One region of the Xylanimonas protaetiae genome, then DNA from elsewhere that is predicted to be linked to it. Evidence: predicted binding sites of a transcription regulator. Region 1 holds the regulator's gene; each other region holds the start of a gene.
What was found. Region 1 encodes LexA, which represses DNA repair genes until DNA is damaged. Its sites were predicted from a motif close to TCGAACANNTGTTCGA; they were not measured.
Positions count from the first base shown of each region.

Region 2: ET471_RS06130 (Rv2578c family radical SAM protein) is a predicted target of LexA. The motif match lies at 4,968-4,983, and genes of this name have one in related genera.
Region 3: ruvA (Holliday junction branch migration protein RuvA) is a predicted target of LexA. The motif match lies at 5,277-5,292, and genes of this name have one in related genera.

Region 1 covers NZ_CP035493.1:2,539,654-2,547,465, reverse strand. The annotation lists gene serA (phosphoglycerate dehydrogenase) at 1-154, shown strand, start outside; gene nrdR (transcriptional regulator NrdR) at 276-761, opposite strand; gene ET471_RS11750 (LysM peptidoglycan-binding domain-containing protein) at 812-1,267, opposite strand; gene lexA (transcriptional repressor LexA) at 1,493-2,251, shown strand; gene ET471_RS11740 (L-lactate dehydrogenase) at 2,405-3,370, opposite strand; gene ET471_RS11735 (ATP-dependent DNA helicase) at 3,416-5,488, opposite strand; gene hflX (GTPase HflX) at 5,528-7,081, opposite strand; gene ET471_RS11725 (class I SAM-dependent methyltransferase) at 7,302-7,812, shown strand, end outside.
Region 2 covers NZ_CP035493.1:1,353,389-1,361,200, reverse strand. The annotation lists gene ET471_RS06150 (ribonuclease H family protein) at 64-648, shown strand; gene ET471_RS06145 (DNA-3-methyladenine glycosylase family protein) at 656-1,591, shown strand; gene ET471_RS06140 (hypothetical protein) at 1,660-2,607, shown strand; gene ET471_RS06135 (HIRAN domain-containing protein) at 2,585-3,244, shown strand; gene ET471_RS06130 (Rv2578c family radical SAM protein) at 3,301-4,959, opposite strand; gene ET471_RS18795 (hypothetical protein) at 5,060-5,194, opposite strand; gene ET471_RS06125 (histidine phosphatase family protein) at 5,366-6,004, shown strand; gene ET471_RS06120 (PH domain-containing protein) at 6,036-6,572, shown strand; gene ET471_RS06115 (SDR family NAD(P)-dependent oxidoreductase) at 6,569-7,435, shown strand; gene ET471_RS06110 (MIP/aquaporin family protein) at 7,484-7,812, shown strand, end outside.
Region 3 covers NZ_CP035493.1:3,165,743-3,173,554, reverse strand. The annotation lists gene ET471_RS14725 (glycosyltransferase family 4 protein) at 1-934, shown strand, start outside; gene ET471_RS14720 (hypothetical protein) at 931-1,527, shown strand; gene pdxS (pyridoxal 5'-phosphate synthase lyase subunit PdxS) at 1,537-2,457, shown strand; gene ET471_RS14710 (NUDIX hydrolase) at 2,454-3,011, shown strand; gene pdxT (pyridoxal 5'-phosphate synthase glutaminase subunit PdxT) at 3,076-3,732, shown strand; gene ET471_RS14700 (YebC/PmpR family DNA-binding transcriptional regulator) at 3,754-4,521, shown strand; gene ruvC (crossover junction endodeoxyribonuclease RuvC) at 4,603-5,178, shown strand; gene ruvA (Holliday junction branch migration protein RuvA) at 5,336-5,953, shown strand; gene ruvB (Holliday junction branch migration DNA helicase RuvB) at 5,946-7,049, shown strand; gene yajC (preprotein translocase subunit YajC) at 7,136-7,543, shown strand; gene secD (protein translocase subunit SecD) at 7,690-7,812, shown strand, end outside.

The sequences.
Region 1 (7,812 bases):
TGGCGACATCGGCTACGTGGTCACGGACATCTCGGACGTCACCCAGCGCGGCTCGTCGGCCAAGCTCATGGAGATGGCGACGACGGTGCGCCTGCGCATCCACGACGCGTTCGACCGTCCCGAGTTCCCCCCGGGGCCGGCCGCCGGCGCCTGACCCCGACATGACACGAGCCCCGCTGCACCGATCTCGGTGCAGCGGGGCTCGTGTCATGTCGCGGCCGTCGGCCCTGCACGCGCCTTGTGTCCTACTCGTGCGGGTCCTACTCGTGCGGGCCCTACTCCTGCGCGCTCTCTGCGTCGTCCGGCACCCGGCCGGCGTGCTCGGCCCGCAGCGACGTGATGGCGGACTCGAAGTCCTCCAGCGACTCGAACGCCTGGTAGACGCTCGCGAAGCGCAGGTACGCGACCTCGTCGAGATCGCGGAGCGGGCCGAGGATCGCCAGCCCGATCTCGTAGGCGTCGATCTCGGCGCTCCCCTGCTGGCGGAGCGTCTCCTCGACCTTCTGCGCCAGGATCGCGAGGTCGTCCTCGCTGACGGGCCGCCCTTGGCACGCCTTGCGGACGCCCGCGACGATCTTGTCGCGTGAGAACGGCTCCGTGGACCCGGAGCGCTTGACCACCGAGAGCGTCGCTGTCTCGAGCGTGGTGAACCGGCGCCCGCAGGACGGGCACTGGCGGCGTCGGCGGATCGACGAGCCGTCGTCGGCCGTGCGGGAGTCGACCACCCGCGAGTCAGGGTGACGGCAGAACGGGCAGTACATGCCCGTGAGACTACCGGGCGCGAGCCATGGCGAGGGGACGTCCGTCCCGGTCAGGCCCGCGGGATGAGGATGGTCTGGCCCACGCGCAGCGCGCCCGAGGCCAGCTCGTTGAGGTCGCGCAGCTCCTCGACGACGTCGCGCACGTCCTGGCCGGGCGCGGCGATCTGCCGCGCGAAGCCCCACAGGGTCTCCCCCGGCGCCACGGTGTGGACGGTGACCTCGAGCGCCGCGCCGGGTTCACCCGCCACCGCGCGACCGCCCAGGCCCGCGAGCGGGAGGGCCACGAGCAGCGAGAGCACGACGAGGACGACGCGGCCGCGACGCGTCAGGCGGAGCCCGCCCAGACCGAGCAGGCCGTGCGGCTCGCTGCGCGCGGCACGGCCGGCGGGCGCACCGAGCACGGCGGGACGAGCACCCAGCACGGCGGGACGAGCGACGACGGCGGCGCGGTCGACCACGGCCGGGCGGACGAGCGTGAGCGTGGGGCTGGCGAGCGTGGCGGCCATGACATCCTCCGTGGTCGATCCCTGGGGACAGAACAGGCGTTCGTTAGAACAGTTGTTCGTTCGAACATCTGTAGCATGCCACGAGCCGCCGACAATGTCGAGACACGCGTCGAACACGTGTTTGATACTACGCCCGATCTGGCCTAGGGTGGGCCTACGACCAGGGAGAACGGTCGCACCACGGCACGGCGCCGGGCGCGGCGGACGACGACGGACGGAGGGGCCATGACGGGTCGCACGACGGGCAACGGCGACGAACCCGGGCTGGCGACGGTGAGCGAGCTCCCGGACCACGCCGGCGGCCCCGGCCTGACCCCGCGGCAGCGCCGGGTCCTCGAGACCATCCGCACGTCGGTCGAGACGCGCGGCTACCCGCCCACGATGCGCGAGATCGGCGAGGTCGTCGGGCTCGCCAGCCCGTCCTCCGTCAAGCACCAGCTCATGACGCTCGAGCGCAAGGGATACCTGCGCCGCGACCCGAACCGCCCCCGCGCGATGGAGGTCGTCGACCCCGGCGGTGCCGCTCCGACGGCGCCCGACGCCGCCGCGCCGGTGACGCCCGAGCCCGCCGTGCGAGCGGTCCCCGGGATCGACAACGAGCAGCTCGCGGCGCCGTCGTACGTCCCGGTCGTCGGGCGCATCGCCGCCGGCGGCCCGATCCTCGCCGAGCAGCTCGTCGAGGACGTCTTCCCGCTCCCCCGGCAGCTGGTCGGCGACGGCGAGCTGTTCCTGCTCAAGGTGCAGGGCGACTCGATGGTCGACGCCGCGATCTGCGACGGCGACTGGGTCGTGGTGCGGCGCCAGCCCGTCGCGGAGAACGGCGAGATCGTCGCCGCGATGATCGACGGCGAGGCGACCGTCAAGACGTTCAAGCGCGACCACGGCCACGTGTGGCTGCTGCCGCAGAACCCGAGCTACGCCCCCATCCCCGGCGACGAGGCCCAGGTCCTCGGGCGCGTCGTCGCGGTGCTGCGCGCTCTCTGAGCCCGCGACCGCCGGCCCCACATCGTCGGCCCCACGTCATCGGCCGCGACGTCATCGGCCGCAGGGCACCAGCAGTGCGTCGGCGGTGCACCGATCGGGTGCACCGCCGACGTCGTCAGGTGTCCCGCACGGCCCCCAGCGGGCCCCGCGGCGTCAGAGCCCGAAGCGCTTCTGCACCGCGCGCATCGAGTCGGCGGAGGCCCTCAGCCCGGCGAGCTCCTCGTCGGAGAGCGGCACGCCGAGCACGCCCGCCACGCCACGCCGGTCGATGACCGACGGCACCGACAGGCACACGTCGCTGATGCCGTAGTAGTCCTCGAGCTTGGACGACACGGTGAGCACCCGGTGCTCGTCCTTGAGCACCGCCTCGATGATGCGCGTCGCCGCGAGCCCGACGGCGTAGTTGGTCGCGCCCTTGCCGGCGATGATCCGGTAGGCCGAGTCGACGACCTCGTGGGCGATGCGCGTGCGGGCCGCCTCGTCGAGCGGGGGCTGCCCCGCGATGCTCTTCCAGTCGAGCAGCGGCACGCCGCCGATCGTGGCCGAGCTCCACAGCGGCAGCTCCGAGTCGCCGTGCTCACCGGCGATGTAGGCGTGCACGTTGCCGACCGCCACGCCGCAGTGCACGGCGAGGGCCGCCCGCAGGCGCGAGGAGTCGAGCACCGTGCCGGAGCCGAAGAGCCGCCCGGCGGGCAGGCCCGAGATCTTCTGCGCCGCGTAGGTCACGATGTCGACCGGGTTGGTCACCATGATGTACACGGCGTTCGGCGCGACCTCGAGCAGGCCCGGCAGGATCCGCTTCGTCAGCCCGATGGTCGCCTCGGCCAGGTCGATGCGCGTCTGTCCCGGCTGTTGCTTCGCCCCCGCGGTGACGACCACGACGTCGGCGTCGCGGCAGACCTCGACGTCGTCGCCGCCCGTGATCTCGGCCGGCGGGATGAACATCATGCCGTGCTGGAGGTCGAGCACCTCCGCCTCGACCTTCTGCTTGTTGACGTCGAGCAGCGCGACGGAGCGGGCGGTGCCGCGCGTCAGGGCGGCGTAGGCGAGCGTCGAACCGACAGCACCCGCCCCGACGATGGCCAGCTTGGTCGTGCCGCGGCGAAGCGGTGCGTTCACGGTGTTCTCCAGGGTCTGTCTCGAGGCGTCGTGGCAGGTAACAGGCTAGGCGGCCGTCCCGGACGTGGCGAGACGGCGTAGCGCCTCGCGCACGATACGCCCGTCCGTCGTCGGCCAGAAGTCGGGCATCGAGCGTGTGAGGAACGTCCCGTACCGGGCGGTCGCCAGCCGGGGGTCCAGGACGGCGACGACGCCACGGTCGGCGTCCGTGCGGATGAGGCGCCCGGCACCCTGGGCGAGGAGCAGCGCCGCGTGCGTGGCGGAGACGGACATGAAGCCGTTGCCGCCCGCCTTCTCGACGGCCCGCGCGCGAGCGGCCTTGACGGGGTCGTCCGGGCGGGGGAACGGGATGCGGTCGATGAGCACGAGCGTGCACGACGACCCGGGCACGTCGACGCCCTGCCACAGCGACAGCGTCCCGAACAGGCACGTGCCCGGGTCCTGCGCGAACTCCCTGACGAGCGTCGGCAGCTGGTCGTCGCCCTGCGCGAGGACGGGCACGTCGAGCCGTTCGCGCATGGCCTCGGCGACGGCGGTCGCCGCACGGCGCGACGAGAACAGCCCCAGCGTGCGGCCGCCGGCGGCCTCGATGAGCCCGGCGATCTCGTCGAGCTGCGCCTCCGTCGCGGGCTCGCGCCCGGGCGCGGGCAGGTGCCGGGCGACGTAGAGGATGCCCTGCCTCGGGTAGTCGAACGGGCTCCCGACGTCGACGCCGTGCCACGCGCCGCCGCCGTCGTCGGGGCGGCCGAGGCCGAGCGAGCCGGCGACGGCGTCGAACCGGCCGCCGAGCGACAGCGTCGCCGAGGTGAAGACGCCGGTCGACTCGGCGAGCAGACCGGCGCGGATGAGCCCGGCGACGTGCAGGGGCGCCGCGTGCAGCCGCGAGACGCCGTCGCCCCAGCCGGAGCCCGGGCCGTCGCCGGGGCGCGCGCACCACAGCACGTCGGACGACGAGTCCTCCGCGGCCATGCGCTCGGCCACCTCGAAGAGCACCAGCACGGCGGACTGCGCCATCTTGGCGCCGCCGTCGAGGGCCTCCTTGGCCTTGGCGGGGTCGGGCTTGAGCTGGGTCAGCAGGTCGCGCGCGGCGTCGCGGACGGCGCCGACGGCCGTGCGCAGCTCGTCGGGCAGGCCGAGCGGGAAGCTGCCCGCGGGCGCCTGCGCGACGAGCGAGCCGAACGCCTGGGCGGCGGCGTCGATCGCGGCGGTCTGGGCGCCGGAGTGCCGGCGCGCGAGCCGCACGGCGTGCTCGATCGACGTGAGGGACAGCTCGACGGTGGCCGAGGACGTGACCCGGTCGGCGAGCTCGTGCGCCTCGTCGACGATGACGACGCCGTGCTCGGGCAGCACGCCCGGGCTGCCCGACGCGGCGATGCCGAGCATGGCGTGGTTGGTGACGACGACGTCGGCCTCGCGGGCGGCCGCCCGCGCACGCTCGGGGAAGCACTCGGCGAGCAGCGGGCACCGCTGCCCGACGCACTCCATCGACGTGACCGACACCTGCCGCCAGGCCCGGTCCGGCACGCCGGGGACGAGCTCGTCGCGGTCGCCCGAGCCCGTCTCGCGCGACCAGGCGTGCAGGCGGCGCACGTGGTCGGCCAGCGTCGTGGCGCCGTCGTCGCGCGTGGCCCGGCTCGCGCCGGCGCCGGCCTCCGCGGGGTGGTCGGCGGCGTCGCCCGGCAGGTCGAAGAGGGTGGCGTCGTCGATCGGGTAGCCGCCGCTCGTCTTGTGGAGGCACAGGTAGTTGTGCCAGCCCTTGAGCAGCGCGATCTTCGGGGCGTGCGGGAGCTCGGGAGTGACGGCCTGCGCGACGAGCGGCAGGTCGCGCGTCATGACCTGCCGCTGGAGCGCGAGCGTCGCCGTCGAGATGATGACGCGCTCCTGGGCCAGCACGGCGTGCCGCACCGCGGGGACCAGGTAGCCGAGCGACTTGCCCGTGCCCGTGCCCGCCTGGACGAGCAGGTGGCGGCCCTGGTCGATCGCCTCGGCCACCTCGAGCGCCATCTGGTGCTGCCCCTGACGCCGCCCGCCGCCGAGCGCACCCACGGCGAGGTCGAGCAGCTCCTCGACACCCGGGACGTCAGCGGGCGCGGCAGCGTCGTCGGGCTCGGAGGTCACCGGACGATCCTCGCACGGCCCGCCGACACGCCCCGCGGGTCAGACGGCGACCCGCTCCAGCTCCGCGGCGAGCGCCTCGTCGACGCGGCCGCGCAGCAGCGTGCCCGTCGCGAGGTGCTCCTCGTGGTCGAGCTCGCCGAACTGGTGCACCCGGTTGACCAGGTCGCCGCGCGAGTAGGGCACCACGAGGTCGATCTCCACGTCGGGGCGCGGCAGCTCGTCGGCGATGAGGGCGCGCAGCTCGGCGATGCCCTCGCCGGAGTGCGCCGAGACCACGACGGTGCGCTTCTCGCGGCGCTGGACGCGCCCGACGACCTCGGGGTCGGCGACGTCGGCCTTGTTGAGCACGACGACCTCGGGGACGTCCTCGATGCCGGGGATCTCGGCGAGCACCTCGCGCACCGCGGCGATCTGCCCCTCGGGGTCGGGGTGGGAGGCGTCGACCACGTGCAGGAGCAGCGCGGCGTCGCCCACCTCCTCGAGCGTGGAGCGGAACGCCTCGACGAGCTGGTGCGGCAGCTGGCGCACGAACCCGACCGTGTCGGCGAGCGTGTAGACGCGGCCGTCGTCGGTCTTGGCGCGGCGCACCGTCGGGTCGAGCGTGGCGAACAGTGCGTTCTCCACGAGCACCCCGGCGTCCGTCAGCGCGTTGAGCAGCGACGACTTGCCGGCGTTGGTGTACCCGGCGATGGCGACGTTCGGGATGGCGTGCCGCTTGCGCTCCAGGCGCTTGGTCGCGCGTGCCGGGGCCATGTCCTTGATCTCGCGGCGCAGCTTGGCCATGCGGTTGCGGATGCGGCGGCGGTCCAGCTCGATCTTCGTCTCGCCGGGGCCGCGCGAGCCCATGCCGGCGCCCTGCCCGCCCACCTGGCCACCGGCCTGGCGGGACATCGAGTCGCCCCAGCCGCGCAGGCGCGGCAGGAGGTACTCGAGCTGGGCGAGCTCGACCTGGGCCTTGCCCTCCCGGGACTTGGCGTGCTGGGCGAAGATGTCGAGGATCAGCGCGGTCCGGTCGACCACCTTGACCTTGACGATGTCCTCCAGCGCGCGGCGCTGGGAGGGCGCCAGCTCGGTGTCGGCGACGACGGTGTCGGCACCGACGGCGCGCACCAGGTCGGCCAGCTCGGCGGCCTTGCCCGAGCCGAGGTAGGTGCCGGGGTCGGGCTTCTGACGGCGCTGGAGCAGGCCGTCGAGCACCTCGGAGCCGGCCGTCTCGGCGAGCGCGGCGAGCTCGCGCAGCGAGACGGACGCCTCGGCCGCGGCGGCCTCGCCGCCGGAGTACTGGCCGATCAGCACGACCTTCTCGAGGCGCAGCTGCCGGTACTCGACCTCGGTGACGTCCTCGAGCTCGGTGGAGAGCCCGGCGACGCGACGCAGCGCGGTGCGCTCCTCGAGGTCGAGCTGGTCGCCGTCGTGCGCGACGTGGACGGTGCCGCCCTCGGTGCGCGCGGTCCCTGCTCGTGCCAGGACCCGGGCGACGACGTCGTTCGCGATGGCCTGGGCGGAACGGTCCGCGGCGGCTGCGTCGTCGTGCTCCGTCGTCGGAGCGTCCCCGTCCTTCGGGGCGACAGGGTCCTGCGGGGGGTGGGTCAAAGCGTGGCCTTTCGGAGGGGGTGCGCCGGTGGTCCGGTGCTTCTCTGCCAACAAGTATCCCTCGCGGGATCGTCCCGGGCGCAGGGCATTTCCGACCGCGCCAGGTCGAGGGGTCGTCGCGCGCCCGCCATAGGATCGACCGGTGACCGACGCTCCCCTGCCTGACGTGCCCGAGCACTACTTCACGGGCGGTCCCGCCACGGACGCGGAGCGCCGCACGATGACGGTGCGCATCGCGGGGCGCGACGTCGAGGTCGAGGTCGCGCCGGGGGTCTTCTCCCCCGGCCGCGTCGACCTGGGCACCCAGGTGCTCCTGCGGGAGGTGCCCACGCCGCCCGCCCGGGGCGACCTGCTGGACCTCGGCTGCGGCTGGGGCCCGCTGACCCTGACCCTCGCGACCGAGTCGCCCGAGGCGACCGTGTGGGCCGTCGACGTCTCGGAGCGGGCGCTCGACCTCACGCGCCGCAACGCCGAGCGGCTCGGCCTGGGCAACGTCCGCGCGTGCCTGCCCGACGACGTCCCCGCCGACGTCGCGTTCGCGGCGATCTGGTCGAACCCGCCGATCCGCGTGGGCAAGGACGTGCTGCACGGCATGCTGCGGCACTGGCTGCCCCGCCTGGCACCGACGTCGGCGGACGGCGAGGGCGCGTGGCTCGTGGTGCAGAAGAACCTGGGCTCCGACTCGCTCGCCCGCTGGATCGAGGCGGAGCTGGACCTGCCGGTCGAGCGCA
Region 2 (7,812 bases), 1.2 Mb from region 1:
CCGGGCCGCGCGGGGTGCGCCCGGGGCTCGACGGTGTCGGTGGGCCGGGGCAGAATCGCGGTCGTGATCATCGTGAGCACCGACGGTTCGTGCCTCCGCAACCCCGGGGGTGCGATCGGCTGGGCGTGGATCGACCACGAGGGCGGCCGCTTCGACTCGGGCGGCGCCGCCAGCGGCACCAACCAGGTCGCCGAGCTCACCGCGGTGCTGCGGGCGGTCGAGGCGCACCCCGGCGACGAGCCGCTGCTCATCGAGTCGGACTCGCAGTACGCCATCCGCTGCTCCTCGGAGTGGCTGGAGGGCTGGAAGCGCAAGGGGTGGCGGACGGCGTCCGGCAGCCCCGTGAAGAACCTCGAGCTCGTGCAGGCGATCGACGCCGCCATCGCGGGCCGCGGCGGTCCCGTGCGGTTCCGCTGGGTGCGCGGCCACGTGGGCAACCCGTTCAACGAGCGCGCCGACGAGCTCGCCGGCCTCGCCGCCGCGGACTGGGCGGCCGGGCGTGGCCACGTCGGGTCGGTGCTCCTCACCGACGCCGAGGAGCTGGCGGCGGCCGAGCCCGCCCGCCGGCCGGCGGTCGTCGGGGCACGCCCGGCGACGGAGCGCCCCGCGGCCGAGCCGCAGTGGGAGCTCGGCACGCTCTTCGACTGAGCCGCCCGTGCAGCGGACGGCAGGCCGGTTCGACGCACCGCTGACGGTGCGTCACGAGTCGGCGCGCCCGCTCGACGTCGCGCTGACGCTCGGACAGCTCGGGCACGGCCCGTTCGACCCCGCGGTGCGCCGCACGCCCGACGGCGTCCTGTGGCGCACCTCCCTGCTGGCCACGGGGCCTGTCACGCAGCGGATCGTGCAGGCGGGCCCGCGATCCGCCGTCGTCGACCTGTGGGGCGAGGGGGCCCGCGAGGCCGCCGACGGCGTCGCCGCGCTGCTCGGCGAGGACGACGACGCCGCCGGCTTCACCTACCCCGCCGTGCTCCGCGACGCCGCCCTGCGCGCGGCAGGGATGCGCATGCCGCGCACCGGGAGGGTGCTGGAGTCGCTCGTCCCCGCGATCTTCGAGCAGCGTGTGCAGTCGGTGACGGCGCACCGGGCCTGGCGCTGGCTGCTGACCCGGTACGGCTCGCCCGCTCCGGGGCCCGCGCCCGACGGGATGCGCGTGGTGCCCACGCCGCAGCAGTGGGCCGCGATCCCGAGCTGGGACTGGCACCGCGCCGGCATCGACGCCGGGCGGGCCCGGACGGCGGTCGCGTGCGCCCGCCTGGCCGGCCGGCTCGAGGAGGCGGCGCTCCTGGCAGGGCCCGCCGCGCGGGCGCGCCTGGAGGCGGTCCGCGGCGTCGGCGTGTGGACGTCGGCCGAGGTGGCGCAGCGGGCCTTCGGCGACGCCGACGCCGTCTCCGTCGGCGACTTCAACCTGCCGGGCGCGGTGGGCTGGACGCTCGCCGGCGAACGCACCGACGACGCCGGGATGCTGGCCCTCCTCGCCCCGTACGCGCCGCACCGGCACCGGGTGGTGCGGCTCATCACGACGCGCGGGCACGCGAGCGCGCCACGGCGGGGGCCGCGGACCCGCCTGGTGGACCACCGACGGTACTGACGGCGGCCGGTCACCGGGGAGGCACCAGCTCCGCTGCGAGGTCGAGGCGCGGCCGTATCCTCGGGCGTGTGGTTGCAGCCGGCGAGACCAGCCAGGGCAGGCGCCCCGCGGCGGAGACTGACGTCTCGGCCTGGGCTGTCATCCGCGACGAGCCCGGAGGACGAGACCCGAACAAGCGCTGGGTCGCTCCTGATGCCGACTCGCCGCGACACGAGCACTGGCTGTGGAAGTCTCGGCAACCCACAGGTGACGGTTCCGAGTACGCGCTGACGGACTGCGCAGAAGTTGTGGTCTCGCTGCTCGCCATGACGCTCGGCATCCCGGCGGCGGAGTGTCGATACGCGGTCTGCGACGGTGAACTTGGCCTGATCTCCAGGAACGTCGCTCCGGAGGGTTACAGCCTGAACACCGGACGGACGTACCTGCCGGAGGTCGACGGCTACGTTCGACTGCCTGAGCGCGGGGCCGAGGACGGAGCGGCTGGCCGGATGCGACTCGATCGGGGCTACACGCTCGAGTCCGTGCGCACCGTTCTTGCGGACGTGGCACCTCCGCCCGGCGTCGGCGGGTACACGGCGTTCGGCGTTTTCGCTGGTTATCTCGTCCTCGACGCCCTCGTCGGTAACAGCGATCGCCATCCGGGCAACTGGGCGCTCCTGGAGTCGGGCGAAGGTGCTCGGCACCTCGCGCCGACGTACGATCACGGCACAGCGCTCGGCGCCGGACTCACGGCATCCAATCGCGCGGTTCGTGACCCTATTGCCTTCGCTCGCCGCGGCAGGGCGAATCCGTTCACCCCCGCACGGCAGTTGCTGGTAGATCTTGCGCTCGACGCCGTCCACAGATCCGGTGCATACGGCTGGTTGGACGGTGTCGCCACACTGGACGAGGTGCGCATCAGAGCGACACTTGAAGCGCCAGGCGAACGATTGTCAGTGGATGCGTCTACGTTCATGAGGCGAGTCGTGCTTGAGAACCGGAGGAGGTTGTGCGATGGCGACACTGCTGAAGACTGACCAGCTCCTCGTAACGCGCCAGGATCCGGCCACGCGACGGTTCGCGCGCGTGGGGACGTTGACGTTCGACGGCGGGACGTACACGTTCTCGTACGACCCCACCGCGAAGCGCCCGCTCCCGGGGCTTCCGATGGGGAAGACCCACCAGAGCCAGACGCTCTTCCCGATCTTCGCGGAGCGGGTGATCGATCCCCACAGGCCTGAGCGCTTCGAGACCCTTGAGCATCTTGGGCTACCTCGCGAAGCCGGCCCGTTCGAGGTCCTCGCGGTCTCCGGTGGCGGTCGAACTGGCGACACGTACGAGCTCACCCCGTTGCCCCAGCGTGGCGACGTGAGCCTGCCGTTCCTCGTGCACGGTGTTCGTCACCTCACGCCCGGAGAACGCGGAGCCATCGACCTCCTCGCGCCAGGAGATCGCCTGTCACTGCGGTTCGAGCCCGAGAACCCCGTCGACGACCGTGCACTGCTCGTGACTCAGGACGGAGGGCGCCTCGGGTACGTCCCCACGCCGCTGCTCGAGTACGTGCACGAGATCATCAAGCGTGAACACGACCTGATCGTCGAGCGTGTCAACCCTGCAGAGGCCGGGCTCCACATGCGCCTGCTCGTCCGCCTTGTCGGACGCTACGAGGGCTGACGTTGCCGGGGCCACGCTTGGAGGTCCGGCGGACCTCCAGCGGCACTGACGACCGGTCAGAAGAGCACCTGCTCGACGTCGGCGCTCGCGAGCGCGAGGCCGCTGCCGTCCGCAGGCAGGCCTGCGAGCGCCCCACCGGTCGCGAGGCTGCCGGCTGTCGCGGAGCGGTGGGCCGACGCAAGGCTGCCGGCGGGGTAGGCGCCTTCGCGGGCTCGCAGGTCGTCCTCGTACCGGCCCGTCGCGCCCGACCTCGAGCGGTGCCCGGACGAGCCGAACCCGCGCTCCTCCAGCAGCGGCCGGACCCGCTCCCAGAGCCACTCGCGGTACGCCTTGAGCGCGTACGTGCGCGCGTAGACGCGCCCGTACCCGGCCACGAGGTGCGGGTGCTCGCGCTCGAGCCACGCCAGGTACCACTCGCGCGTGCCGGGCTTGAGGTGCAGCGGCAGCACCGTCACGCCCGTGGCGCCGGCGTCGGCGACCGCGTCGAGAAGGCGGCGCAGATGGTCGGTCGAGTCGGTGAGCCACGGCAGCACCGGGGCGACCATGACGCCGCAGGGCAGGCCCGCCGCGCGCACGGCACGGACCAGGTCGAGGCGGGCGCGCGGCGCCGGGGTGCCCGGCTCCACCGACTGTTGCAGGGGCTCGTCGAGCATCGCGAGCGAGACACCGAGCCCGACCGCCACGCGCTCCTGCGCCTCGACCAGCAGCGGCAGGTCACGGCGCAGCAGGGTGCCCTTGGTGAGGATCGAGAACGGCGTGCCGGAGTCCGCGAGCGCCCCGATGATCCCCGGCATGAGCCGGTACCGGCCCTCGGCTCGCTGGTACGGGTCGGTGTTCGTGCCGAGCGCGACGGGCTCGCGGGTCCATGACGGCCGGGCGAGCTCGGCGCGCAGCACCTGGTCGACGTTGACCTTGACGACCACCTGGGTGTCGAAGTCCTTCCCCGCGTCGAGCTCGAGGTACTCGTGCGTGGGGCGCGCGAAGCAGTTGTGGCTGACGACACCGTTGGCGACGAAGTCGCCGGTACCGGTGGTGATGTCGACCATCTGCTGGTCGAAGCCGAGATCCTCGACGCTCACGACGCCGAGGTCCGACGTCGACCTCACGGCCCGACCAAGGATGTCGAGCTTCCGGGTGATCGCCGGACCTGTGACGCCCGCGAGAAAGCCGAACCCCATGAGCGCGTCGCCTGTCGTCAGGTGGGGCCTCCGGGCGTCTTCGGCGGTGGCACCCGTCACGTGCTTCCATCCGCGGACCGTCAGGAACCGGTGGTCGCCGCTCGCGACGATCTCCGTCCCGTCCCGCAGCGTCACCCGGTAGGCACGCTTCGTCGTCGACCATGCCGCATGGACCTCCGTCTGGACGAAACGCCGGGACTTGCCGTCCGGCTCCGTGCCGACGACGAGATCGCCGACCCGGATGTCGCGGATGGGTTTCTGCCGCCCGTCAGCCAGAAGGACGAGCGTCTCCGGGCTCAGGCAGTAGGTGCACGCGTGGCTGCAGCCTCGGTACGGGTTGACCGTCCAGCGGAACGGCATCTTCGACGCCGCCGGGACGTGCGAGAGGGCCGACTTCGCGTGGACCTCGTGGAACGTGATGCCCGCGAACTCGGGCGTGCGCACGCTCCGCACGAGCCCCGCCTGCGCCAGGCCCGCGAAGTCCAGGCCCGGCAGCGCGCCGTCGTCGGCCGTGATCGCTTGCCCGTCCCATCTCATCCACTCATTAGAACATGTGTTCGAACGATGGAACAGGTCCCGGAGACGACGACGCCGGGCTCCGACGTCCGTGTCGGGCCCGGCGTGCGTGCTGACGACCTCAGCGGTCGACGTCGTCCTCGCTGCCCAGCGGGGCGGGCTGCTGCAGCGCGACGACCTCGGCGTGCGTGCGGCCGGCCAGCGTGGTGCGGCGGGGGTTGGCGATCGATCGGTACAGGTTCTCGGTGTCGGTCATACGTGGCTCCTCCTCAGGGCGCGGCGAAGGCTCGTGGACCGGCCGCGTCCCGCTACGTCGCGGGGTAGGTCGCCCATCTTCGCGTGAGACGGCGTCTCGGCGCCACCCCGTCTCACGGTGAGGAGCCTCACTCACCCGGCGGTTCACCCGCAGGTGAGCGACGATCGACGCATGCCGATCGAGCCCACGAAGGACCCGCAGCTCGTCCTCCTGCGCCACGGCGAGACGGAGTGGTCGGCGAGCGGCCAGCACACCGGCCGCACCGACATCCCGCTGACCGCGGCGGGCGAGGAGCAGGCCCGCCAGGCGGGCCGCGCGCTGGGCGGGTACGACTTCGCCGCCGTCTACGCCTCGCCCCTCCAGCGCGCCCGCCGCACGGCCGCGCTCGCCGGGTTCCCGGACGCCGTCGTCGACGAGAACCTCGCCGAGTGGGACTACGGGCCCGTGGACGGGCGTACGGCGAAGGACCTCAGCGCCGTCCTCGGGCGCGAGTTCCTCATCTTCGACGACGGCGTCCGCTGGCTGCCCCCCGACCCGGAGCACGGCGACGGGCGGCCCGGCGAGCGGCTCGAGGACGTGTACGGGCGCGCGCTCGCCGTCGTCGCGCGCGTGGAGGAGACGCTGCGCGACGGCGGCCCCGTGCTCGTCGTCGCGCACGGGCACCTGCTGCGCGTGCTCGCGACGGCGTGGCTCGGGGTGGACGCGCGGCTCGGCGAGCGGCTCGAGCTGGGCACGGCCGCGATCTCGCTGCTCGGCTACGGGCACGCGCTGCGCACCATCGAGGGCTGGAACCTGCCGCCCACCCTGTGAGCGGCACTCGCTCCCGTGGGAGCATGCGGGCATGGCTCTGCGGGACCGAAACCTCATCGACGACGAGCAGGTCGTGCTCCGGCTCCACACGCACGCGAAGGCCATGCTGTGGCCGTTCGTGCTGTTCCTGGCGCTGGTCGCGGGCGCGGTCGTCACCCTCCTGACGTCGACCGACGACACCGTCACCTGGGTGGTGCTCGGCGTGCTGGTGGTGGTCGCGCTCGCGGGCGTGCTCTGGCCGTGGCTCAACTGGCGCACGCACTCGTACACGATCTCCACCCAGCGTGTCTCGGAGCGGTCTGGAGTCGTCACGCAGAAGGGGCGGGACATCCCGCTGTACCGCATCAACACCGTGTCGATCGAGAAGGGCCTGCTCGACCGGATCCTGGGGTGCGGCACCCTCGTCATCGCCGACGCGAGCGAGAAGGGCGGCATGGTGCTGCACGACGTGCCGCGCGTCGACCGCGTCCACCGGACCGTCCAGCAGCTCCTGGCGAGCATGGACGACGGGTCCGACGACGGGGAGTTCCCGCCGAACGAGCCGCCGCGGCGCGGCCCGCGCCGGTGAGCCCGACGACATCCGCCGATCCCGGTCCGGCGTCGGCGCCGGCGTCGGGCAAGGCCTGGTTCGTCACGGGAGCCGGCCGCGGCATCGGCCGCGCGATCGCCGTCGCGGCGCTGCGTCGCGGCGACCGGGCCGCCGCGACGGCCCGCGACCCGCGCGCGCTGGACTCTCTCGTCGCGGAGTTCGGGGACGCCGTCGTGCCGCTGCGGCTCGACGTCACCGACGCCGACGCCGCCCGCGCCGCCGTCGCGGAGGCGCACGCCCGGCTGGGGCGCCTCGACGTCGTCGTCAACAACGCCGGGTACGGGCTGTTCGGGTACGTCGAGGAGCTCGACCCGCAGCAGCTGCGCGACCAGCTCGACGTCAACCTGTTCGGGGCGCTGCACGTGACGCAGGCCGCGCTGCCGTTCCTGCGCGAGCAGCGCACCGGGCACGTCGTGCAGATCTCCTCGTCCAGCGGGCTCGCGGCGTGGCCCGCGCTCGGCGGGTACCACGCGTCGAAGTGGGCGCTCGAAGGGCTCAGCGACGCGCTCGCGCAGGAGGTCGCGCGGTTCGGGATCGCGGTCACGCTCGTGGAGCCGGGGCCCGTCGACACCGCGTGGCGCGGCGCGTCCGCCGTCCGCGCGCGCGAGCTGCCCGCGTACGACGACGCCCGCGCGGCGGCCTGGCACCCGGCCGGATCGACCGCACCGGAGGCGGTCGCCGACGTCGTCCTCGCCGTCGTCGACCACCCGGAGCCGCCGCTGCGCATCCTCGTGGGCGACCTCGCGGCGGACGCCGTCCTCCCGATCACCCAGGCGCGGCTCGACGCGTGGCGCGCCTGGGAGGCGCTGGGACGCAGCGCGGACCACCCTCCCGAGGGCTGACCGGGGTGGCACCCGGCGCGAGAGCGCCGCGGGTGCCAGAGTTCTCCCATGGATCCCTCGGTCGACCTGTGGGTGCGGCTGGCCTGCGAGTTCATCGGCACGGCCATCCTCATCATCATCGGCAACGGCACCGTCGCCAACGTCCACCTCAAGGGCTCCAAGGGGTACCGTGGGGGCTGGTCGCTCATCGCCATGGGCTACGGCCTGGGCGTGATGATCCCCGCGATGATGTTCGGCGGGATCAGCGGCAACCACATCAACCCGGCGTTCACGCTGGGGCTCGCGGTGTTCGGGATGTTCCCGTGGCACCTCGTGCCGCTCTACTGGGGCGCGCAGCTCCTCGGCGCGATGGCGGGACAGCTCGCCATCGTCGTCAC
Region 3 (7,812 bases), 630 kb from region 1:
GCTGTGGATCGCCGAGGGCCCCGTCGTCGCCACGTTCCACTCCGCGCAGGTGCGCTCGCGCGCCCTGCAGGTGGCGTACCCGCTGCTGCGGCAGTCGCTCGAGAAGATCGCCGCGCGTGTCGCCGTGTCCGAGGACGCGCGCCGCACGCTCGTCGACCACGTCGGCGGCGACGCCGTCGTCATCCCGAACGGGGTGTACGTCGACACGTTCGCGGACGCCGCCGCGACCCCCCGGTGGCGCGGTACGCCCGACGCCCCCACCATCGCGTTCCTCGGCCGCCTGGACGAGCCGCGCAAGGGGCTCCAGGTGCTCGCCGGTGCCATCCCGGCCGTGCTCGCGCAGCACCCCGGCGCGCGGTTCCTCGTCGCCGGCCGCGGCGGCGACGGCCGCCAGCTCGCCGTCGACACGCTCGGCGCGCACGCCGCGTCCGTCGAGTTCCTCGGCGGCATCAGCGACGAGGAGAAGGCCTCCCTGCTCGCGTCCGTCGACCTGTACATCGCCCCGCAGACCGGGGGCGAGAGCTTCGGCATCGTGCTCGTCGAGGCGATGAGCGCCGGCGCCGGCGTCGTCTCCTCCGACCTCGGCGCGTTCCGCCGCGTGCTCGACGACGGCGCCGCCGGGGCCCTGTTCCGCACCGGGGACCCCGCCGACCTCGCCCGGGCGGTCAACGAGGCGCTCGCCGACCCCGCCGGCACGGCCGCGCGGCGCTCGCACGCGTCGGCCTGGGTGCGCCGCTACGACTGGGCGACGGTGACCGACCAGGTGGAGGCCGTCTACGAGATGGCCGTCGAGGCCGCCGAGGCGATCCCCGCGGGCGAGGACGTGGCGCTGCGCTCGGCGCGCGCCCTGTGGCCGCTCGGCGGGCCGCACGGCGCGTCGCGCTCGGCCGCCGACTCCCCGCGCCGCCCGCAGAACCGTGGAGGTGACCGATGAGCTGGTCGGAGATCACGCTGCTCGTCGTGGTGGCGGTCGGCGTGCTCGGGTGGCTGTCGTGGATCTCGGCGTCGCGCGTGGACCGGCTGCACCGCAAGGTGTCGGCGTCGCGCATCGCGCTCGACTCCCAGCTCGTGCGCCGCGCGAGCGCGGCGACCGACCTGGCGGCGTCGGGCCTGCTGGACCCGGCGTCGAGCGTCATCGTCGCGGACGCGGCCTACGCCGTCGTCGACGAGGACGGGCCGGTCACCGAGCCGGGGCAGGCGCTGGCTATGGCCGGCCTGGGCGACGACCGCGAACGGCTCGAGAGCGGCCTGTCGGCGACGCTGCGCGAGGCGCTCGACGACGCGGCCGACGTCGCGCTCCTGCGGGCGCAGGAGCCGGGGACCGCGCTCGTCGCGAACCTGGCCGCCGCCTGGTACCGCGCGCAGCTCGCGCGCCGCTTCCACAACGAGGCCGTGGCGCAGGCACAACGCGCGCGCCGGCACTGGTACGTGCGCCTGCTCCACCTGGCCGGGCGCGCCCCGTGGCCCCGGACCGTGGAGCTGGACGACCAGATGCCGTCCGGTCTGGGGACCTCGCCCGCGCCGTAGGATGGCGGGGTGACCAACGAGAACCCCACCACCACCGCGGCCTCGGCCGGCGAGGTCGGCACGGCGCGCGTCAAGCGCGGCATGGCCGAGATGCTCAAGGGCGGCGTCATCATGGACGTCGTCACCCCGGAGCAGGCCAAGATCGCCGAGGACGCCGGCGCCGTGGCCGTCATGGCGCTCGAGCGCGTGCCGGCCGACATCCGCGCCCAGGGCGGCGTCGCCCGCATGAGCGACCCGGACATGATCGACGGCATCATCGAGGCCGTCTCGATCCCCGTCATGGCGAAGGCCCGCATCGGCCACTTCGTCGAGGCGCAGGTGCTCCAGGCGCTCGGTGTCGACTACATCGACGAGTCCGAGGTGCTCACCCCCGCGGACTACGCCAACCACATCGACAAGTGGGCCTTCACCGCCCCCTTCGTGTGCGGTGCCACCAACCTCGGCGAGGCCCTGCGCCGCATCACCGAGGGCGCGGCCATGATCCGCTCGAAGGGCGAGGCCGGCACGGGCGACGTCTCCAACGCGACGACGCACATGCGCCAGATCCGCCAGGAGATCCGCCGCCTGACCTCGCTGCCGGAGGACGAGCTGTTCGTCGCCGCCAAGGAGCTCCAGGCCCCGTACGAGCTCGTCGTCGAGGTCGCGAAGACGGGCAAGCTGCCCGTCGTGCTGTTCACCGCGGGCGGCATCGCCACCCCGGCCGACGCCGCCATGATGATGCAGCTCGGCGCCGAGGGCGTGTTCGTCGGCTCGGGCATCTTCAAGTCGGGCGACCCGGTCGCGCGTGCGAAGGCGATCGTCCAGGCGACGACGTTCTTCGACGACCCCGACGTCGTCGCCAAGGTCTCGCGCGGCCTGGGCGAGGCCATGGTCGGCATCAACGTCGAGGCGGAGCCCGCGCCCGTGCGTCTGGCCGAGCGCGGCTGGTGACCTTCTCGCCGGACACGGGTGCGTCCTCGCTCGGCCCCGACTGGGTGCTGGGCGAGGACGGCCTGCGGCACCGTCGCGCGGCCCGCGTCGTCGTCCTGGACGACGCCGGCCGCGCGCTGCTGGTGCGCGGTCACGACGCGGACCAGCCGGAACGCTCCTGGTGGTTCACCGTGGGCGGCGGGATCGACCCGGGGGAGTCCGACGTCGAGGCGGCGCTGCGCGAGCTGCGCGAGGAGACCGGCCTGGTGCTCGGCTCCGACGACCTGACCGGGCCCGTGATGACGCGGGCCGGCTACTTCCACTTCTTCGCCGAGACGTGCCGCCAGGACGAGGTCTTCTTCCTCGCCCGCATCCCCGCGGGCACCGAGCCCGACGACGCCGGCTGGACCGACCTCGAGCGGTCCGTCCTCGACGGCATGGCCTGGCTGACGCCGGCCGAGCTCCGCGCCCAGCCGCTGGAGGTCTTCCCGGTCGCGCTGCCCGACGTCGTCGAACGGCTCGCCGCGGGCTGGGACGGGACCGTGCTCCACCTCGGCGAGGAGCACGACGACTGACGTGCGCGCGGTGCGACGCCGGGCGGCTCCGGCGTTCGGCGCGTCGCGATCTACACTCACGGCCGTGACCACCACCCCCACCATCGGCGTCCTCGCCCTCCAGGGCGACGTCCGCGAGCACGTCCACGCGCTGGAGCAGGCGGGCGCCCGCGCGACCACCGTCCGCCGCCGCAGCGAGCTCGAGTCGGTCGACGGCCTCGTGCTCCCCGGCGGCGAGTCGACGACGATCGACAAGCTGCTGCGGATCTTCGAGCTCGACGAGCCGCTCCGCGCCGCCGTGAAGGACGGCCTGCCGGTCTACGGCTCGTGCGCGGGCATGATCCTGCTCGCCGACCGGATCGAGGCGGGCATCGAGGGCCAGCGGACCATCGGCGGCATGGACGTGACCGTCCGCCGCAACGCGTTCGGCCGGCAGGTGGACTCGTTCGAGGCGGACCTCGACGTCGCCGGGATCTCCGACGCGCCCGGCGGGGAGCCGGTCCGCACGGTGTTCATCCGGGCCCCGTGGATCGAGGAGGCAGGGCCGGAGGTCGAGATCCTGGCGCGCATCCCGTCGCACGCGACGGACGGGAGCCCCGTGGCGGTCGGCGCCGGTAAGATCGTCGCAGCACGTCAAGGGCGGCTGCTGGCGACCTCGTTCCACCCGGAGATCACGGGTGACGCGCGCGTGCACGCGCTGTTCGTCAGCCTTGTTCGACACAGCGGTCCGCACGAGTTGTAGGCGAAGAAGGAGAAAACCCGTATGTCCGGTCACTCCAAGTGGGCGACGACCAAGCACAAGAAGGCTGCGATCGACGCGAAGCGCAGCAAGCTGTGGGCGAAGCTCATCAAGAACATCGAGGTCGCAGCCCGCGTCGGCGGCGGTGACCCGGCCGGCAACCCCACCCTCTTCGACGCCATCCAGAAGGCCAAGAAGACGTCGGTCCCCAAGGAGAACATCGACCGCGCCGTCAAGCGCGGCTCGGGCGTCGGCGCGGACGCCGTCAACTACATCGAGAAGTTCTACGGCGGCATCGGCGTCGGCGGCATCGCGGTGCTCGTCGAGTGCCTCACCGACAACGTCAACCGTGCCGTCGCCGAGGTCCGCCAGGCGTTCACGCGCAACGGCGGCAAGGTCGCGGACGACATCGGCTCCGTCCAGCGCCTGTTCGCCCGCAAGGGCCTGATCGTCGTCCCGAAGTCCGACGGCGTCGGCGAGGACGAGGTCATGATGGCGGCGCTCGAGGCCGGGGCCGAGGAGGTCACGGACGAGGGCGACACCATCGAGGTGCTGTGCGAGGCGACCGACCTGCACGCCGTCCGCACGGCCATCGTCGACGCCGGCATCGACTACGACTCGGCCGACGTCATCTTCCACCCGGACCAGAACCTCCTCATCCCCGTCGACGTCGAGGGCGCCCGCAAGATCATGCGCCTCATCGACGCGCTCGAGGACCTCGACGACGTCCAGAACGTCTACGCGAACTTTGACGCCTCCGACGAGGTCATGGCGGAGCTCGAGGAAGACTGACCCGGACCGGCGGCCGAGCCCTTCGGGCCACGTGCGCGTGGCCACGGCGGGCTCGGCCGTCGTCGTACGTAGGGTGACGTCGTGCGCGTCCTCGGAGTCGACCCTGGCCTGACCCGGTGCGGCGTCGGCGTCGTCGACTCCCTGCCGGGCCGCCGCGCGCAGCTCGTCGCCGTCGGCGTCATCCGCTCGGACCCCGCCGTGAGCGTCGACCTGCGCCTCCTGACCGTCGCGCGCGAGCTCGACGAGTGGCTCGACGCGCACGTCCCCGACGTCGTCGCCGTCGAGCGCGTGTTCGCGCAGCACAACGTGGGCACGGTCATGGGCACCGCGCAGGTCGCGGGCCTGGCGATGGTCGCGGCGGCCCGCCGCGGGGTCCCCGTGGCGCTGCACACGCCGTCGGAGGTCAAGGCGGCCGTGACCGGCTCCGGCCGTGCCGGCAAGGAGCAGGTGCAGCGCATGGTCCAGAGCCTGCTGCGGCTCGCCGAGCCCCCGCGGCCCGCCGACGCCGCCGACGCGCTCGCGCTCGCGATCACGCACCTGTGGCGTCCGTCGGGCGCCCTGCAGGGCGGGGAGCGCAACGAGCTCACGCCCGCCCAGCGCGCCTGGGCCGCGGCCGAGCTCGCGGCCCGCCGCACGCCCCCGCGCCGCCCCCGCTGACCCGTGCCCCCTCGTCCGGCGCGAGGTCGCGGACCCGGGTCTGCGCCCCGCCGTGTCACGCCGGGTTCTGTCGGTCCCGGTTGGTAGGTTGGGCCCCGTCGTACGGGTGTTCGACCCGCAGGGTTCGACCCACACAGCTCGATCGGAAGGAGTCCGGGTGATCGCGTCGCTGACCGGGATCGTGGAGCACGTCTCGCTCGACAGGGCCGTCATCAACGTCGGCGGCGTCGGGTACCTGGTCCACGCCACGCCCGGCACGCTGGCGCGGCTGCGCCACGGCGAGGCGGCGATGGTCTTCACCACGATGGTGGTCCGCGAGGAGTCCATGACCCTGTACGGGTTCGCCGACGACGACGAGCGCGACCTGTTCGAGACGGCGCAGTCGGTCTCCGGCGTGGGCCCGCGCATCGCGCTCGCCGTGCTGGCCGTGCACACGCCCGACGCCGTCCGCCTCGCGGTGCACACGCAGGACGTCAAGGCGCTCACCCGCGTCCCGGGCATCGGGCCCAAGGTGGCGCAGCGCATCCTGCTGGAGCTGGGCGGCAAGCTCGGCGCCCCGCACGGCGACGGGCAGGCCGCGGCCGCCCCGGCGACGCGCGGGGACCAGCGCGAGAAGGTCGTCGAGGCGCTCGTCGGCCTGGGGTACCCGGTCAAGGTCGCGGACGACGCCGTCGGGCGCGTGCTGACCGACGCCGGCACTGAGACGGTCGCGGAGGCCGACGTCGCCGCGACGCTGCGCGCGACGCTGCGCATGCTGGGCGGCCGCCGTGGCTGAGGGCCGCTACGAGGAGCCGCAGTTCACGAGCGAGCGCATCGTCACGGCGTCGGCCGACGACGTCGAGCGGGCCGCCGAGGCCGCGCTGCGCCCCAAGCGGCTGGACGAGTTCGTGGGCCAGCCGGTGGTGCGCGACCAGCTCTCGCTCGTGCTCCAGGCGGCCCTCGCGCGCGGCGCCGCGCCCGACCACGTGCTGCTCTCCGGACCGCCCGGGCTGGGCAAGACGACCCTGGCGATGATCATCGCGGGCGAGCTCGGCACGTCGCTGCGCGTCACGTCGGGCCCCGCGATCCAGCACGCCGGCGACCTCGCGGCCGTGCTGTCCTCACTCGAGGAGGGCGAGGTGCTCTTCATCGACGAGATCCACCGCCTCGCGCGACCGGCCGAGGAGCTGCTGTACGTGGCGATGGAGGACTTCCGCGTCGACGTCATCGTCGGCAAGGGCGCCGGTGCGTCCGCGATCCCGCTCGCGCTGCCGCCGTTCACCGTCGTCGGCGCGACCACGCGCTCCGGCCTGCTCCCGGCCCCGCTGCGCGACCGCTTCGGGTTCACGGGTCACCTCGACTTCTACGACGCCGCCGACCTCGAGCGTGTCATCCTGCGCTCCGCCGGGCTGCTGGGCGTCGAGCTCCAGCACGCGGCGGCCCACGAGATCGCCGGACGGTCCCGCGGCACGCCCCGTATCGCCAACCGCCTGCTGCGGCGCGTGCGCGACTGGGCGCAGGTGCGCGGCGACGGCCGCCTCGACCTTGCGGCGGCCCGGGCCGCCCTCGAGGTGTACGAGGTCGACCCCGTGGGCCTGGACCGGCTCGACCGGGCCGTGCTCGACGCGCTGTGCCGGCGGTTCGGCGGCGGCCCCGTCGGGCTGTCCACCCTGGCCATGACCGTGGGGGAGGAGCCGGACACCGTCGAGACGGTCGCGGAGCCGTACCTGGTGCGCGAGGGCTTCGTCGCGCGGACGCCGCGCGGCCGCGTCGCCACCCCGCTCGCGTGGGAGCACCTGGGGCTCACGGCACCGACAGGGGTGCCCGGCGCGACAGCGGGCACCCTCTTCGAGGACACCGACGTCGAGGCCGGGAACCAGGGGGAGCGCTGAGGCGTTGGGGCGACCGAATAGACTGGATCGGTTCCGTCGCAGGCGAGCTGACCAGCGCTGCCCCCACCACCATGTAAGGAAGTGCCATGGAAGGCCTTGCTTTCCCTATCCTCCTCGTCGGCATGCTCGGCCTGATGTTCTTCATGTCGTCGCGCCAGCGCAAGCAGCAGAAGGCCCAGGCCGAGTTCCGCAACGACCTCGCCCCCGGCCATGAGGTCATGACGGCCTCGGGTCTGTTCGGCACCGTCGTCGAGATCGACGAGTCGAACGACCGCATCACGCTCGACTCCGCGGGCTCGCGCTCCGTGTGGCTGCGCGCCGCGATCGCCAAGCGTGTCGACGCTCCGGCCAGCGACCTCGTCACCGACCGGTCGGCCGAGACGGGTACTATCGCGCCCGCAGAAGCCGTCGACGTCCCTGACGACCTCTCTGGTCTCGACACCGCCCAGCGCGAGTACCGCGAGCAGCAGAGCAAGGACGACGAGGGCAAGTGAAGCGAGCGCCGGCCGGGGTCTCCCGGCCGGCGCACCTCGCACCGCCACCCGGCGGTGCGCTACGAGAGAAGACAGAGAAGTTGGCCAACTCCAGCACGCGACGATCGCGGCCGGTACGCACCCTCGTCGTCTTTGCGATCCTGACGATGCTGCTGCCGCTCGCCGGTCTGCTCACCGGTACCTTCCTCGACGGCCGGAGCGCCGACAACCCGGGCGGGGCGAGCTTCGCCCCCGGGCTCGCGCTCGACCTCGAGGGCGGCACGCAGATC